Regions from separate parts of the Lysobacter auxotrophicus genome, predicted to be linked through region 2. Evidence: riboswitches for the same ligand, from Rfam matches in the RefSeq annotation. Region 2 holds a riboswitch; each other region holds the start of a gene.
What was found. Region 2 has a riboswitch for cobalamin ahead of btuB (TonB-dependent vitamin B12 receptor). Riboswitches for the same ligand answer to the same signal wherever they lie in the genome.

Region 1: linked by a shared signal. The riboswitch ahead of btuB (TonB-dependent vitamin B12 receptor) and the one ahead of btuB (TonB-dependent vitamin B12 receptor) in region 2 are both predicted to bind cobalamin.
Region 3: linked by a shared signal. The riboswitch ahead of LA521A_RS15785 (ribonucleoside-diphosphate reductase subunit alpha) and the one ahead of btuB (TonB-dependent vitamin B12 receptor) in region 2 are both predicted to bind cobalamin.

What each region holds. Positions count from the first base shown of each region.
Region 1 covers NZ_AP027041.1:883,880-889,465, forward strand. Annotated here, with positions in the region: gene clpB (ATP-dependent chaperone ClpB) at 1-1,765, shown strand, start outside; cobalamin riboswitch at 1,906-2,139, shown strand; gene btuB (TonB-dependent vitamin B12 receptor) at 2,253-4,109, shown strand; gene LA521A_RS03915 (hypothetical protein) at 4,136-4,717, shown strand; gene LA521A_RS03920 (hypothetical protein) at 4,822-5,340, shown strand; gene cobO (cob(I)yrinic acid a,c-diamide adenosyltransferase) at 5,337-5,586, shown strand, end outside.
Region 2 covers NZ_AP027041.1:3,768,550-3,774,135, forward strand. Annotated here, with positions in the region: gene bioD (dethiobiotin synthase) at 22-690, opposite strand; gene LA521A_RS17150 (free L-methionine (R)-S-oxide reductase MsrC) at 790-1,275, shown strand; gene LA521A_RS17155 (TfoX/Sxy family protein) at 1,272-1,664, shown strand; cobalamin riboswitch at 1,861-2,097, shown strand; gene btuB (TonB-dependent vitamin B12 receptor) at 2,241-4,112, shown strand; gene LA521A_RS17165 (cysteine hydrolase family protein) at 4,216-4,761, shown strand; gene LA521A_RS17170 (carboxypeptidase regulatory-like domain-containing protein) at 4,748-5,586, opposite strand, start outside.
Region 3 covers NZ_AP027041.1:3,474,556-3,480,141, forward strand. Annotated here, with positions in the region: gene pyk (pyruvate kinase) at 1-118, opposite strand, end outside; gene LA521A_RS15775 (HAD hydrolase-like protein) at 313-951, opposite strand; gene LA521A_RS15780 (phosphoglycerate kinase) at 1,076-2,251, opposite strand; cobalamin riboswitch at 2,438-2,649, shown strand; gene LA521A_RS15785 (ribonucleoside-diphosphate reductase subunit alpha) at 2,965-5,328, shown strand.

The sequences.
Region 1 (5,586 bases), 1.3 Mb from region 2:
CCTGTTCATCGACGAACTGCACACGATGGTCGGCGCGGGCAAGGCCGAGGGCGCGATGGACGCCGGCAACATGCTCAAGCCGGCGCTCGCGCGCGGCGAATTGCACTGCATCGGCGCGACGACGCTGGACGAATACCGCCAGTACATCGAGAAGGATGCCGCGCTGGAGCGCCGCTTCCAGAAGGTGTTCGTCGGCGAGCCGAGCGTGGAGGACACCATCGCGATCCTGCGCGGTTTGAAGGAAAAGTACGCGGTGCACCACGGCGTGGAGATCACCGATCCGGCCATCGTCGCCGCCGCCACGCTGTCGAACCGCTACATCAGCGATCGCCAGTTGCCCGACAAGGCCATCGACCTGATGGACGAGGCCGCTTCGCGCATCCGCATGGAGATCGACTCCAAGCCGGAGGAACTCGACCGCAAGGAGCGCCGGCTGATCCAGCTCAAGATCCAGCGCGAGGCGCTGAAGAAGGAGAAGGACGCCGAGTCGAAACAGCGCCTGGCCGATCTGGAAGAAGAGATCGCGCGCCTGGAGCGCGAGTTCAACGACCTGGAGGAAGTGTGGAAGGCCGAAAAGGCCACGTTGCAGGGCGCGACGAAGATCAAGGAGCAGATCGAGCAGGCCAAGCTCGAGCTGGAATCCGCGCAACGCCGGCAGGATTTCGCGAAGATGAGCGAGATCCAGTACGGCACGCTGCCCGAACTCGACAAGCAGTTGCGCGCCGCGCAGGAGGCCGAAACCAGGGGCTTCACGCTGCTCCAGGACAAGGTCACGGCGGAGGAAATCGCCGAGGTCGTCGCGCGCTGGACGGGCATTCCGGTCAGCAAGATGCTTGAAGGCGAGCGCGAGAAGCTGCTTCGCATGGAAGAGCAGCTGCACACGCGCGTGGTCGGCCAGGAAGAGGCGATCAAGGTCGTGTCCGATGCGGTGCGTCGTTCGCGCGCGGGCCTGTCCGATCCGAACCGGCCGTCGGGCTCGTTCCTGTTCCTCGGCCCCACGGGCGTGGGCAAGACCGAGCTGTGCAAGGCGCTCGCGGAATTCCTGTTCGATTCGTCCGACGCGATGGTGCGCATCGACATGAGCGAGTTCATGGAGAAGCACTCGGTGAGCCGTCTCGTCGGCGCGCCTCCGGGCTACGTCGGCTATGAGGAAGGTGGTTACCTCACGGAAGCCGTGCGCCGTCGTCCGTACAGCGTGATCCTGCTGGACGAAGTCGAAAAGGCGCATCCGGACGTGTTCAACATCCTGCTGCAGGTGCTGGACGACGGACGCCTCACCGACGGCCAGGGACGCACGGTCGACTTCCGCAACACCGTCATCGTGATGACGTCGAACCTGGGCTCGCATCAGATCCAGGAGATGTCCGGCGACGATTCGCCGCAGGCGTACATGCAGATGAAGGCGGCGGTGATGGGCGTGGTGCAGGCGCATTTCCGTCCGGAGTTCATCAATCGCCTCGACGACATCGTCGTGTTCCATCCGCTGGACAAGCAGCAGATCCGCCAGATCGCGCGCATCCAGCTCAACGGGCTGGAGAAGCGCCTGTCCGAGCGCGGGCTGAAACTCGTGCTGTCGGATGACGCGCTCGCACTGCTGGGCAACGTCGGCTTCGATCCGGTGTACGGCGCGCGTCCGCTCAAGCGCGCGATCCAGCAACAGCTGGAAAACCCGCTCGCATCGAAGATCCTCGCCGGCGAATTCGCCAGCGGCGATACGGTGCACGTGGAAGCGCAGGGCGGGCAGCTGGTGTTCCGCAAGGCGTAAGCCTCGACCCGCGTGCCGGTTCGCCGGCAACGCTTCAACACATGCGGATGGCGACGGCCATGACCTGGATCGGGTCATGGCCGTCGCGCTTATGGCCAATGGCCATGATCGGACGCCCTTCCGCTTCGCCGCGCTGCTGTTAAGATGCCCCCGCCCAAGGTGACCGCCGGCGTGTCCGGTGGTTGAAACGGGAATCCGGTGCGCCCTTCGTGCTCGTCACGCGCGGCAATTCCGGAGCTGCCCCCGCAACGGTAGGCGAGACAAGGTTCCGCACACAGCCACTGTGCTCACGCATGGGAAGGCGCGGACCGGAAGCGCAGGAATTCCTGCCTTCACTCGCGAGCCCGGAGACCGGCCATGGTGCGACGTGACATGCGGTGGGCGATGTCATGCGGCGCAGGGCCTTTCGTGCGCCGCCATCACTCCCTCCTTCCGCCTGTCCTTTCCAACGTTCCCGCGCGGGCAGGCGCGGTCAAGGAGTGTGTTCGTGCATCCGCATCACCGGTTGTTCCGCCGCCGTGCGCTGGCGGTTTCCCTGTTTTCTTGCGTGTTTTCCGCGGCCCCGGCGTTCGCCGACGACGCCGCCACCGATCTGGACCAGATCGTCGTTACCGCCACGCGCACCGCGCAGACGCAGGACCAGGCGCTCGCCGCGATCACCGTGATCGACCGCGCGGAAATCGAGCGCCTCCAGCCCGCCTCGTTGCCGGCGCTCCTCACCGGGCGCGCGGGCATCTCGATCGCCAACAACGGCGGCGTCGGCAAGTCCACGTCGCTGTTCCTGCGCGGCACGGAATCCGATCACGTGCTGGTGCTGGTCGATGGCGTGAAGATCGGTTCGGCGACGAGCGGTGGTGCGTCGCTGCAGGACATTCCGGTCGAACAGATCGAGCGCGTCGAAATCGTGCGCGGTCCGTTCTCCAGCCTTTACGGTTCGGAGGCGATCGGCGGTGTGATCCAGGTGTTCACGCGACGTCCGGCCGGCGCGTTCTCGCCGAACGCCAGCGCCGCCATCGGGAGCGAGAATACGCAGCGCGTCGCCGCGGGCGTGAGTGGCAGCGCCGCGGATTCGCGCGGCTGGTACGTCGTCAACGCCGCGCATGAGAACACCGACGGCATCAACGCGTATCGCGGCACGCGCAACTTCGATCCGGACAAGGACGGCTATCGAAACGACTCGCTGACCGTGCAGGGCGGCTACCGCTTCAGCGAGCGGTGGGACGCCGATCTGCGCGCGTTCCGCGCCGAAGGTCGCAACGAGTACGACGGCAGCGTCAACAACGAAGCCGACACGGTGCAGCAGGTCGTCGGCGGCCGCGTGCGCTACGTGCCAGGCGCGCGCGTGAAACTGACGGCGGGCCTCGGCACGAGCGCGGACCTCAGCGAGAACTTCCTCGACGGCGTGTATTCCTCGACGTTCGACACGCGCCGCGAATTGGGTTCGTTGCAGGCCGATATCGGCATCGCGACGGGCCTGCTCACGCTCGGTTTCGACTGGCTCGGCGACAAGGTGCAAAGCAATACCGATTACGCGCGCGATCGTCGCATCAACCGCGGCGTGTTCGGCCAGTGGCAGCAGGCGTTCGGCGCGCAGTCGGTGCAGGCCAGCGTGCGTCGCGACGACGACAGCCAGTTCGGCGGCGAGACCACCGGCAGCGTGCTGTGGGGTTGGGACGTCACCGACGCGCTGCGCCTCGGCGCGAGCTACGGCACCGCATTCAAGGCGCCGACGTTCAACGAACTCTACTTCCCGGGCTACGGCAATCCGGCGCTCGGGCCGGAAACCTCGCGCAGCGTCGAGCTGAGCCTGCGCGGCGAACACGGCTGGGGCACGTGGTCGCTCAACGCGTTCGAAACGAAGATCGACGACCTGATCGCGTTCGACTCGTCGCTGGGCGACACGGGCGGACCGAACAACATCGATCGCGCCCGGATTCGCGGTGTCGAAGCCGTTGCCGGCACGACGTGGCTGGACTGGAACCTGCGCGCGAGCCTGACCTGGCTCGACCCGGTGAACGACGGCGACAACGCCAGCCACGGCAACGTGCTGCCGCGTCGTGCGAAGCAGTCGGGGCGCGTCGATGCCGATCGCCGCTTCGGACGTTTCAGCGTCGGCGCGAGCGTCACCGGCGCGGGCGAGCGCTACGACAACCTCACCAACACCACGCGCCTGGCCGGCTACGGCCTTACGGATCTGCGCGCCGGCTTCGCCTTCACCGAAGCGTGGAGCGTGCAGGCCTCGCTCAACAACGCGTTCGACAAACGCTACGAAACCGCCGCGCTCTACAACCAGCCCGGACGCACGTGGCTGGTGACGGTGCGCTACCAGCCCGCCGCGCGCTGACGGGCATCACTGCTGCGAGGTCGTCGATGAAATCCCTTCCACGCAACGCCAACCTGGGCCTGTTCGCCGCATTCGCGGCGTTGATGGTCGCCACGCGCTTCCATCATTTCGGCGACGTGCTGCACCTGCCGGACGCGTCGATGTCGCTGTTCTTCCTCGGCGGCCTGTACCTGCGCAGGCACTGGCAGTTCGCGGCTTTCGTCGTGCTTGCGGTGGCGATCGACCGGATCGCGATCGAACGCGCCGGCGTCAGCGATTTCTGCGTGACGCCGGCGTACTCGTTCCTGCTGCCCGCGTACGGCGTGCTCTGGTACGGCGGACGCCTCTACGCCGATCGTATGGGCACGCACTGGCGCTCGATCATCACGGCCTGCGGCCTGGCGTTCGTTGCCGCCACGGTGTCCTTCGCCATTTCGAACGGCGCGTTCTATTGGCTCGGCGGCCGCTACGAAGACCCGAACGTCGCGCAATACCTCGCGCGCGCGTGGCAGTGGGGACCGCTGTTCGTCCGCACGACGATCGCCTACGTGTTCGTCGCGCTGGCGGTGCACTGGATCGCGGCGTCGGCCCTTTCGATCCGCGCCGACCGCAGTTCCCCGAATCGATGAACGGAGACCACGCCATGTCCGCCATGCCCGCACTTTCCGAACGCGCGCTTCCGATCGCGTCCACGCGCACGCAGATCCTCGTCGCCGGCGCGCTCGCCGCGCTCATGATCGCCACGCGCGGTCAGCACTTCGCCAGCGTGAACGCACTGCCGAGCGCGTCGTGGGCGGTGTTCTTCCTTGCGGGTGCACTGTTGCGGCCGATGTGGGCGCTGCCGGCGTTCTTCGTGCTGTCGTCGCTGCTGGATTTCGCCAGCCTGGCCACCGGCACGATCACCGACTGGTGCCTGTCGCCCGCGTACTGGGCGGTCGCGCTCGCCTACGCGACGCTGTGGCTGGGCGGCACGTGGTATGCGCGCGGCCATCGGGATGCCTGGAGCGCGGTGCCGCGACTGGCGCTGGTGCTGGGGGTTTCGGCGAGCGTCGCGTACCTGATCTCGAAGGGCGGCTTCTATTTCTTTTCGGGCCGCTATCCCGACGCGACGCTGGCCGGTTTCCTCGCACGCATCCCGCAGTACTACCCGCGCTCGCTCGGCACGCTCGCCGGTTACGTGGGCCTCGCGTTCGCGTTGCGCGCCATCACGCTCGGCTTCGCGCGACGGCACGCACGGAGCGCGCACGCATGAGCGCCGGGTCCGAACGACGCGGGCTTTCCCCCGACGAACATCACCGCGAACGCGCGCAGCGCAAGAAGGAACTGATCGATCGACGCATCGCACGCGCGACGATCGACCGCGGCGTCGTCGTGGTGAACACGGGCAACGGCAAGGGCAAGAGCTCGTCCGGCTTCGGCATGCTCGCGCGATCGCTCGGGCATGGCTTCCGCTGCGGCGTGGTGCAGTTTATCAAGGGAAGTTTCACCACGGGCGAGG
Region 2 (5,586 bases):
ATTGGTCACGCCTATCGACGATCAGGCCGTTTGCAGCAAAGACCGCAGTTGTGCGGGATCGGGCTTCTCGCGGAACGGAAGCCGTCCCCAGCACGCCACCGGGAGCCGCTGCCTGAGCAGCTCGAAGTTGTCGTCGGCGCGGGCCATCGCCGGGTCGATGTCGTTGGCGATCCAGCCCGCCAGGTGCAGCCCGTCGTGTTCTATCGCACGTGCGGTCAGGCGCGCGTGGTTGATGCAGCCCAGCCGCAGGCCCACGACCATCACCACCGGCAGGTCCAGCGCGCGCACGAGGTCGGCCTGATCGAGGTCCGACGACAGCGGCGCGGCCCAGCCGCCCACGCCTTCCACCACCACCGCGTCGGCCTGGGCATGCAGGCGCTGGAACGCGGACACGATGGGCGCAAGGGTAACGCGAATGCCGGCGTCGGCGGCCGCCAGTTCCGGTGCCAGCGGATTGGGCAGCGCGAGCGGATTGACCTCGTCGTAAGCCGGTCGCGGATCGCTCGCCGCCTGCAGCGCGAGCGCGTCCTCGTTGCGCCAGCCCTCCGGCGTGGACTCGCAACCGCTCGCGAGCGGCTTCATGCCCACCGCACGCAGCCCGCGCGCACGCAACGCGTGCAGCAGCGTCGCGCTGGCGAGCGATTTGCCGATGCCGGTGTCGGTGCCGGTGACGAACCAGCCGCGATTCATCGCGATGCCCCGGGCTGGCGCCGGCGGTTGCGGCGATGGCGGACGGCCCCATCTACACTGGCATCTGAGGCACTATGCGACGGCAGGAACGAGGCGATCATGTTCACCAGCGAAAGTCTAAGCGGCAGCAAGCCGGAACAGTACGAACAGCTGCTTGCGCAGGCACGGGCGCTGGTGCACGGCGAGCGCGATCGCATCGCCAACGCCGCCAACCTGTCGGCGCTGGTCTACCACGCGCTGCCGCAGCTCAACTGGGCGGGATTCTATTTCTTCGACGGCACCGAACTGGTCGTCGGCCCGTTCCAGGGCCTGCCGGCCTGCGTGCGCATCCCGCTGGACAAGGGCGTGTGCGGCGCCGCGGCGTCCTCGCGCCAGACCCAGCGCATCGCCGACGTGCATGCCTTCCCCGGCCACATCGCCTGCGACTCGGCGTCCAACTCCGAACTGGTCGTCCCGCTGGTCTCGTCGAAGGGCGAACTGATCGGCGTGTTCGACCTCGACAGTCCGGTTCAGGATCGTTTCGACGTTGAAGACCAGCACGGCCTGGAGGCGATCGCGCGGGCATTCGTGGAGTCACTGGAATGACGGACAAGCTCGACCCGAAGCAGGCCGACAAACTGCGCAACATCGGCCCCAAGTCCGCCGCCTGGCTGCGCCAGGTCGGGCTGCGCACGCGCGAGGACTTGGCCGCGGCGGGCACGGTGGAAGCGTTCATGCGCGTCAAGCGCGCGGGCTTCAAGCCGACGTTGAACCTGCTGTACGCCATCGAGGGCGCGCTGCAGGACTGCCACTGGCAGGAAATCTCCGACGAGCGCCGCAGCGAGTTGATCCTCGCCGCCGACGCCGCCACCGCACTGCTTCCGCCGCCGCGCTACAAGCCGGCCGCCGCGCCCGTCACCACCACGCAGATGGCGCGCGAGGAAGACACGATGCCGGTGCCGACGCTGTTCGACGAGCCAGCGGATCGGGACTGAGCGCAACGCGCCGGCCTTCAAGCTCCTTCCCCGGCGAATGCCGGGATTCGCCACGGAAGCGCAACCTGCAGCACCGCAGCAGTCGTTTGCCGCGCTCGCTCCGTTGCCCCTCACCCCAACCCCTCCGTTGGGAGAGGGGCGACAGCGCACGCGAGCTTCCAGAAGTCCCAATCAAGCACAACCCGAAAATGCCGTAGACTTCGCCCCGCTTCGAGGTGACCCGGCGGCGTTGCGCCCACGGGTTGAAACGGGAAGCCGGTGACGCCGCACGCGGCCATTCCGGCACTGCCCCCGCAACGGTAAGCGAACGTGGATCCACCCGGATCCGGGCTCGGCACACCGCCACTGTGCGCACGCACGGGAAGGCGCCGCAGCCGGAGGACACCCGTCCTCGTTCGCAAGTCCGGAGACCGGCCCCGCAGCATGGACCGCCTGGCGACAGGACGGACCACCCCTGGTTGCGATGCGGAGGGCGTCGCGGCGGCGACGTCGGCGCCCCGCGCCACGTGTGCAGCCTCGATTCTCCCGGCAACCGTTCCCTTTGCCGTTGGCGCGATCCCGCGCCGGAGAACCCCGATGTCCTTCCGCAGCACCGTCCACGTCCATGCGCTCGCCTTCGCCTGCGCGCTCGCCCTGCCCAGCCTCGCGCATGCCGCGCCGCAGGCCACCGACCTGGACGAAGTCGTCGTCACCGCCAACCGCACCGCCGTCACCGTCAACGACGCGCTCGCGCCGGTGGAAGTGATCGACGCCGAACAGATCCGCCGCAGCCAGGCGCGTTCGCTGCCCGACCTGCTGCGCGGCCGCGCCGGCATTTCGCTGTCCAACCAGGGCGGCGCCGGCAAGCTCACCACGCTCTTCCTGCGCGGCGCGGAGTCCGACCACGTGCTCGTGCTCGTCGACGGCATCCGCATCGGGTCGGCGACCTCGGGGCTCGCCTCGCTCCAGGACCTGCCGGTGGACCTGATCGATCGCGTGGAAATCGTGCGCGGCCCGCGTTCGAGCCTCTACGGCGCCGACGCCATCGGCGGTGTCATCCAGGTGTTCACGCGCCGCGACCGCGAAGGCTTCGCGCCGCGCGTCACCGTCGGCGGCGGGTCCAACGGGCTCAACGAATTCGCCACCGGCTTCGGCGGCCGCAGCGGTCGCACGTGGTTCGGCGCGGACTACTCGCACAGCCACACGCAGGGCATCAACGCGTGCCGCGGCTATTTCGACCCGGTGACCTTCGACGGCGCCGGCTGCTTCATCGCCACCGATTCGCAGCCCGATCGCGACGGCTACACGCGCGACTCGCTGTCGGTGCGCGGCGGCATTCAGTTCAACGAACAGTGGAGCCTGGAAGGCCACGGCCTGCGCAACGAAGGCGACAACGAATTCGACGGCGACTTCACCGATCGCGCGAAGACCGTGCAGCAGGTCGTCGGCGGCAAGCTGCGCTGGCACCCGAACGACCGCGTCGACCTGCACCTCACCGCGGGCCGCAACATCGATGCGTCGGACAACTACCTCGGCGACACCTACCTCGACTACTTCAGCACCTACCGCGACAGCGCGACCTTGCAGGGCGATTTTGGCCTGGCCGAGAAGCACCTGCTCAGCGTCGGCCTGGACTGGCTGGACGACAGCGTGAGCAGCACCACGCCGTACGACGAGCTCTCGCGCAACAACAAGGCGGCCTTCGTGCAGTACCAGGGCCGCATGGGCGCGCAGTCGCTGGAGGCCAGCGTGCGTCGCGACGACAACGCGCAGTTCGGCGGACACACCACCGGCAGCGCGGCATGGGGCATCGAATTCGCGCAGAACTGGCGCATCACCGCCGGCTACGGCAGCGCGTTCAAGGCGCCGACGTTCAACGAGCTGTACTACCCGTTCTTCGGCAACGCCGACCTGCGCCCGGAAGACTCCGAAACCTGGGAACTCGGCGTCGCCTGGCGCGGCGATACCTTCAACGTGCGCCTGGACACCTTCGACACCGACGTCGACGACCTGATCGCGTTCGACGCCGCCATCAGCCTGCCGAACAATGTCGAGCGCGCGCGCATGCGCGGTGCGGAGCTCGGCGTGGACACGACCGTGGCCGAGTGGACCATAAACGGCGCCATCAGTTATCTGGATACCGAGAACCGCAGCGGCTTCTACGAAGGCAACGACCTAGCGCGTCGCGCGAAGAACAGCGCGCGCATCGACGTGGACCGCGCGTTCGGCAAGTTCCGCGTCGGCGCCACGGCGGTGGGCGAAGGCTCGCGTTTCGACGACGTCGCCAACACGCGACGCCTCGGCGGATACGGCACGCTCGACCTGCGCGCCGAGTACGCGATCACCTCGTCGCTGACGCTGCAGGCCCGCGTGGCGAACGTGTTCGACCGCGATTACGAAACCGTCGCGTTCTACAACCAGGCTGGACGGGAGTGGTTCCTCACGCTGCGCTATGCGCCCGTGAACTGAGTGCTCCGCATGAACCCTTCCCCGCATGGGAAGGGTTCATCCCGCGACGCGGCGATCACGACCGCGTCGCGATCCTAGCCTTCCGTTCCCACGCGCGCGCGACGTGAAAGGCCACGCTCTCCTCATCGTCGACATGATCAATGCCCTCGATTTCCCCGATGGCGACAAACTGTTGAGCACGGCACTACCCGCCGCGCGCAACATCGCGCGCTTGAAGCAGCGGTTGAAGCCGCGCGGCGTGCCGACGATCTACGTCAACGACAATTACGGGCAGTGGCGTTCGGACTTCAAGCAGGTCGTCGCGCGTTGCGCCGCTGAGGATTCGCTCGGCGCGCCGCTGGTGAAACTGCTGCATCCGGACGACGACGACTTCTTCGTCCTGAAGCCCGAACGCAGCGGTTTCCGCGACACGCCGCTGCGCATGCTGCTGGGCAAGCTCGGCGCGAAGACGCTCATCCTCACCGGCGTCGCGCTCGACGTGTGCGTGTTCGCCACCGCCACCGATGCCGACATGCACGGCTTCAAGCTCTTCGTGCCGTCCGACTGCGTCGCGTCCGAAACGCCGGGCCGTCGCACGGCGTCGCTGAAACTGCTGCGCGATTCGCTGCAGGCCGATACGCGGCCGTCGCGTTCGATCACGTTGCGCTGACGCGACGCCCCGCGCGGGAGCGTTCGAACCACCACAACGCGGCGCTCGCCAGCAGCCAGCCGAACCACCACGGCCAGCGCGCACCCGGAACGTCGGGGGCCTGCGCTGCCGCCTCATCCGCCGCATGTCCAGTCGAAGCGGCGGCAAAACGCGACGTCGCGTCGCGCGTCGCCTGCGCGCGCAAGGCCGGCGTCGCATCGTGCGCACGCACGAAGAATGCCTGTTCGCGATCGCCCGAACGCAACCGGTGCCAGCCCGCCGAACGCGGCCAGAACGCCGCGCAGTTGCTCGCCGCCGGATCGCGCAGGACCGGATGCGCGACGCCATTGGGCGCGATGATGGACGCGCCGTCGGCCACGCCGCACAACGCCATGCGCTGGCCTTCCCACGCGTTCGCGTCGATGTCGAACGCGGCGTGCGGGCGCGCACGCGCCAGCGTCGCGACCGCGTCGCTCCACAGTTGCGCGTGCCGATCGCCGCGACCGCCCAGCACCAGACGGAAGCTGTCGGTGAGCAGCCACACGCCCACGCGACCGCGGCCGTGTGCGCGCCACATCGCGAGCGTCGCACCGTCGGCATCGCGCAGCAGCGGCACGCCGTCGGGCGCGGCGAGCTTCGCGTCGCGACGCGTGAGTTCGGGCAGCGGTGCAGGCGGTTCCTCGTGCGAGCGCGGCGCGTCCTGCGTGCCGGGTCCCAGGCGCGCGCGCTCGGCTGCGTCGTCGCGCGCCGGCTGCGCCAGCTTCGTTGCCGTCGAATCCCGGCCGCCGTCGATCGCGAAACCCAGCGCGCGCAGGCGGGCACGTTCGTTGGCCGACGGCGCGCCGG
Region 3 (5,586 bases), 290 kb from region 2:
AGAAATTGAGGCGGACTACGTCGACGCCGGCGGACAGCAGTGCGTCGAGGACGCCCGGCGGATCGGTGGCCGGGCCGAGGGTGGCGAGGATCTTGGTGCGGCGTTTGATGGTCGTCATCGAGTGCGGGTCCAGAGAACCCAGCGACGCTAGCACAGCTGCCTGCAGTTTCGGATCGACCGCTTCCGCACCTTCGCCATACCGCATCGCACGCGGCGAAGTGGTCTGAAAAAACCCGCCCGAAAGCAGACCACCGACGCCCGCGAGACCGCGTAGGCGCGGTCGCGGGCCCGATGTTGCGCGGGATGCGCGCGTCAGGCCGCGAGCAGCGCCGGCAGTTCGTCCGGTGTGGACGCCAGGTGAAGCGCGCCGGCCTCGCGCAGTTCGGCCTCGCCGCCGAAGCCCCACAGCACGCCGATGTTGCGCATGCCGTGGTGGCGCGCGCCCTCGATGTCCATGCGGCGGTCGCCGATCATCCAGCACGCGTCCGCATCCAGTTCGAACCGGCGCAGCGCCTCGGCGATGAGCTGGTCCTTGTGGCTGATGCGGCCGTCGAGCGTGGCGCCGACGACATCGTCGAAACGGTGCCCGAACGGCAGGTGGTCGACGATCTTGCGCGCGTGCGGCTCGTTCTTCGCGGTGACCACGGCCAGGCGATGGCCGGCCGCGTGCAGCGCTTCGATCGTCTCGCCGATGCCGGCGTAGACCTCGTGCTCGGCCCAGCCGTGCGTCTCGAAGCGGTCGCGGTAATGCAGCACGGCCTGTTCGACCTTCGCATCGTCGTTGAGCAGCGGGCCGAAGCTGGTGCGCAGCGCGGGGCCGATCCAGCGGCGCAGTTCCTCGTGCGGCGGAACCGGCAGCCCCATCTGCACCATCGCGTGCTCGACGCAACGCGTGATGCCGACGGCCGAATCGATGAGCGTGCCGTCCATGTCGAAGAAGAGCGTGGTCATGTGTCACCGAACGTATTCAATCAAGGCCGTCATCCCGGCGAACGCCGGGACCCAGGCCATCAGGATTTCAGCGGTGAGGGCCTGGGCCCCGGCCTTCGCCGGGGTGACGACGGACTCTGAGCTGTTACGAGGCGCGCGCCTTCAGCGCCGTCACCGCCGGCAGCTCCTTGCCTTCCAGGAATTCCAGGAACGCGCCGCCACCGGTGGAGATGTACGACACGTCGTCCTCGATGCCGTACTTGTCCACCGCCGCGAGCGTGTCGCCGCCGCCGGCGATCGAGAACGCATTCGACGCGGCGATCGCACGCGCAAGCGTTTGCGTGCCTTGGCCGAAGGCATCGAACTCGAACACGCCGACCGGGCCGTTCCACACCACGGTGCCGGCGTTCCTGATCAGTTCGGCGTAACGCGCCGCCGTCTGCGGGCCGATGTCGAGGATCATGTCGTCCTCGCCCACCGCATCGACAGCCTTCACGGTCGCCGGTGCATCGGCGGCAAACTTCGGCGCGACAACCACGTCGACCGGCACCGGGATGTCGGCGCCGCGCGCCTTCGCATCGCTCATGATCTTCTTCGCCGTGTCGACGAGGTCCATTTCCACCAGCGACTTGCCCACGCCGTGGCCCATCGCCGCGATGAACGTGTTGGCGATGCCGCCGCCGACGATCAGCTGGTCGACCTTCGACACCAGCGAGGACAGCAGTTCGAGCTTGGTCGACACCTTCGAGCCGGCAACGATCGCCAGCAGCGGGCGCGCCGGGTTATCGAGCGCCTTGGCGAGCGCGTCCAGCTCGGCCATCAGCAGCGGGCCGCCGGCGGCGATCTTCGCGAAGCGGATGGCGCCGTGCGTGGACGCCTGCGCGCGATGCGCCGTGCCGAACGCGTCCATGACGTACACATCGCACAGCGCGGCGTACTTCTTCGACAGGGCTTCATCGTCCTTGCCCTCGCCGACGTTCATGCGGCAGTTCTCCAGCAGCACGAGCTGGCCGGGCTTCACGTCCACGCCATCGACCCAGTCCTTCACCAGCGGCACGTCGATGCCGAGCAGCTCGGACAGGCGCCTGGCTACCGGGGCGAGCGAATCCTCCTGCGTCCACGTGCCTTCCTTCGGGCGGCCCAGGTGCGAGGTCACCATCACGGCGGCGCCCTTCTCCAGCGCCAGCTTCATCGTCGGCAGCGCCGCGGTGATGCGCTGTTCGGACGTGATGCGGCCGGCCTCGATGGGCACGTTCAGGTCTTCGCGGATCAACACGCGCTTGCCTTGGAGGTCGAGGTCGGACATGCGGACGATGGACATCGGTGCTTCCTCTGCTGCCCTTCGGTGGAAGGGTGGGATGGGAGTGGTGGAACGATGCGGCGGCCGGAGCGAACGCGGCCGCGAAGTCGTGCATTGTCCCCTGCCGCTGGCGGTGCCGGCAAATCGCGCGCGGTGTCGATTCTGCGGTTATCCACAAGATTTAGCGTTGACGGATCCGCGCACCCCCACTATGTTGTGGCCGTCGGTGCCGGCCTTCGCAGGCCGGCTTAAAACGGGAAGCTGGTGGAAATCCAGCACTGCCCCGCAGCGGTATGGGAAACGAAGGTGGCCATGGCACTGGGCGACACGCCTGGGAAGCGGCCACCGGTAGGTGATGACGGCGCAGCGCGCCGCTTCGTGTCCTAAGTCCGAAGACCTGCCGACAGCCGCGCGTTGCACACCGCGCGGTGACCGGCCACGGAGTCTTCGGAGGGAAGACGGTCGGTGTCGCTGCACGCGACGGTTCGCGCCGTCGCCCGCCCGCCGTCTCGGGCTGCGCGACACCCCGCATTCACGCTGCGACTCCCGCGCCCGCGTCGTCCTTCGAGGGAAAGGACGGCCAGACGTGCGCCCACGCACTGGAGTCGCCGATGAACACCGTTACGCAAACCGCTGCCGCCACGCCGGCCCGCGAGTCCGCGCGCACGCCCGATGACCGCGCGAGCGACCTCGATCCGGGCTTCGCGCTGACGCCGCCCGCCGCCAACCTCACCATGACGGTGACCAAGCGCAGCGGCCGTCGCGAGCCGGTGGACCTCAACAAGATCGTGCGCGCCGTGACGCGCGCGAGCGAAGGCCTGTTCGCGATCGATCCGATGCGCGTGGCCACGCGCACCATCTCCGGCCTGTACGACGGCGCCAGCACGCGCGAACTGGACGAACTGTCGATCCGCACCGCCGCGCTGCTCACCGCCGAGGAGCCCGAGTACGGCCGCCTCGCCGCGCGCCTGCTCGCCAGCGTGATCGAGAAGGAAGTCGCCGGCAGCGAGATCCACGCGTTCTCGCAATCGGTGCAGCGCGGTCACGAGCTCGGGCTGATCAACGACCGGCTGCTCGCCTTCGTGCAGGCGCACGCGCGCAAGCTCAACGACGCGATCGACAACGCGCACAACCAGCGCTTCGACTACTTCGGCCTGCGCACGCTGTACGACCGCTACCTGCTGCGCCACCCGACCGCGCGCACGGTGATCGAAACGCCGCAGCAGTTCTTCCTGCGCATCGCCTGCGCGCTGAGCGAGGACGTGGGCGAAGCGCTTGCGCTGTACCGCCGCATGGCGCAGCTGGATTACATCCCGTCCTCGCCGACGCTGTTCAACTCCGGCACCACGCACGAGCAGCTGTCGAGCTGCTTCCTGCTCGATTCGCCGGAGGATTCGCTGGAAAGCATCTACAAGCGCTACATGGACGTGGCGAAGCTGTCCAAGTTCAGCGGCGGCATCGGCCTGTCGTACACGCGCATCCGTTCGCGCGGCTCGCTGATCCGTTCGACCAATGGCCTGTCCAACGGCATCGTGCCGTGGCTGAAAACGCTCGATGCCTCGGTGGCCGCGGTGAACCAGGGCGGCAAGCGCAAGGGCGCGGCGTGCGTGTACCTGGAACCGTGGCACGCGGACGTCGAGGAATTCCTCGAACTGCGCGACAACACCGGCGACGAGGCGCGCCGCACGCACAACCTCAACCTGGCGAACTGGATTCCCGACGAATTCATGCGCCGCGTGGAGGGCGATGGCGAATGGTCGCTGTTCGACCCGGCGAAGGTGCCGCAGCTCACCGACCTGTGGGGCGAGGCCTTCGAACGCGCGTATCGCGCCGCCGAAGCGGCCGGCCTGGCGACGCGGCAGGTGAAGGCGCGCGACCTGTACGCGCGGATGATGCGCACGCTCGCGCAGACCGGCAACGGCTGGATGAACTTCAAGGACAAGTCCAACCGCGCGTGCAACCAGACGCTTCGCGACGGCAACGTCGTGCACCTGTCGAACCTGTGCACCGAAATCCTCGAAGTCACCTCGCAGGACGAAACCGCGGTGTGCAACCTGGGTTCGATCAACCTGTCGCACCACGTCGAGGTGTTCGCCGACGGCCCGCTGCATGGCGATGCCGGGCGTTTCGACTTCGACAAGCTCGCCGAAACCGTGCGCCTTGCGGTGCGCCAGCTCGATCGCGTGATCGACCTGAACTTCTACCCGATCGAAACCGCACGTCGCGCGAACCTGAAATGGCGCCCGGTGGGCCTGGGCGTGATGGGCCTGCAGGACGTGTTCTTCAAGCTGCGCCTGCCGTTCGATTCCGATGCGGCGCGCGCGCTGTCGGCGCGCATCGCCGAAGCGATCTACTTCCACGCGCTGTCGGCCTCGAACGAACTGGCGATGGAACGCGGCCGCCATCCGGGATTCGACGACACGCGCGCGGCGCAGGGCGAGTTGCAGTTCGACGCATGGGGCGTGACGCCCGAGGACGGCGAACGCTGGGACGGGCTACGCGCCCGCATCCGCGAACACGGCCTGCGCAATTCGCTGCTGGTCGCCATCGCGCCGACGGCGACGATCGCATCGATCGCCGGCTGCTACGAATGCATCGAACCGCAGGTGTCGAACCTGTTCAAGCGCGAAACGCTGTCGGGCGATTTCCTCGTGGTGAACCGTTACCTCGTCGAGGAACTGAAATCGCTCGGCCTGTGGACACCGGAACTGCGCGACCGGATCAAGATGTCGGAAGGTTCGATCCAGGGCATCGACGCGATTCCCGAATCGCTGCGCGCGGTCTATCGCACCTCGTGGGAACTGCCGATGCGTTCGCTCATCGACATGGCCGCCGACCGCGGCGCCTTCATCGACCAGAGCCAGTCGCTGAATCTGTTCATCGAAAGCCCGAACATCGGCCAGCTGTCATCGATGTACATGTACGCGTGGAAGAAGGGGCTCAAGACGACGTACTACCTGCGCTCGCGACCGGCGACGAAGATCGCGAAGGCGACGGTCGGTTCGACCACGGCGCAGGCGCCGAAGCCCGAAGTCGCGCCGGCGGATGCCGTCGCGTGTTCGCTGGAAAACCCCGAGTCGTGCGAAGCCTGCCAATGATCTGAACCCCTCCCCCGCACGCGGGAGAGGGGTTGGGGTGAGGGCGACCTGCTGCCCTCATCCGCCCTGCCGGGCACCTTCTCCCGCAAGCGGGAGAAGGGTTTTCACCTGCAAGGCGTGACAGACATCAAAGCCCCTCTCCCGCCTGCGGGAGAGGGGTTGGGGTGAGGGCAGCCCTCCACCACAACCAACACCACCGACTTCCTTTCTTCAGCCGACGGCCGCCTGCACGGCCTGCCTCCCTCCCCTGAGCGGCAT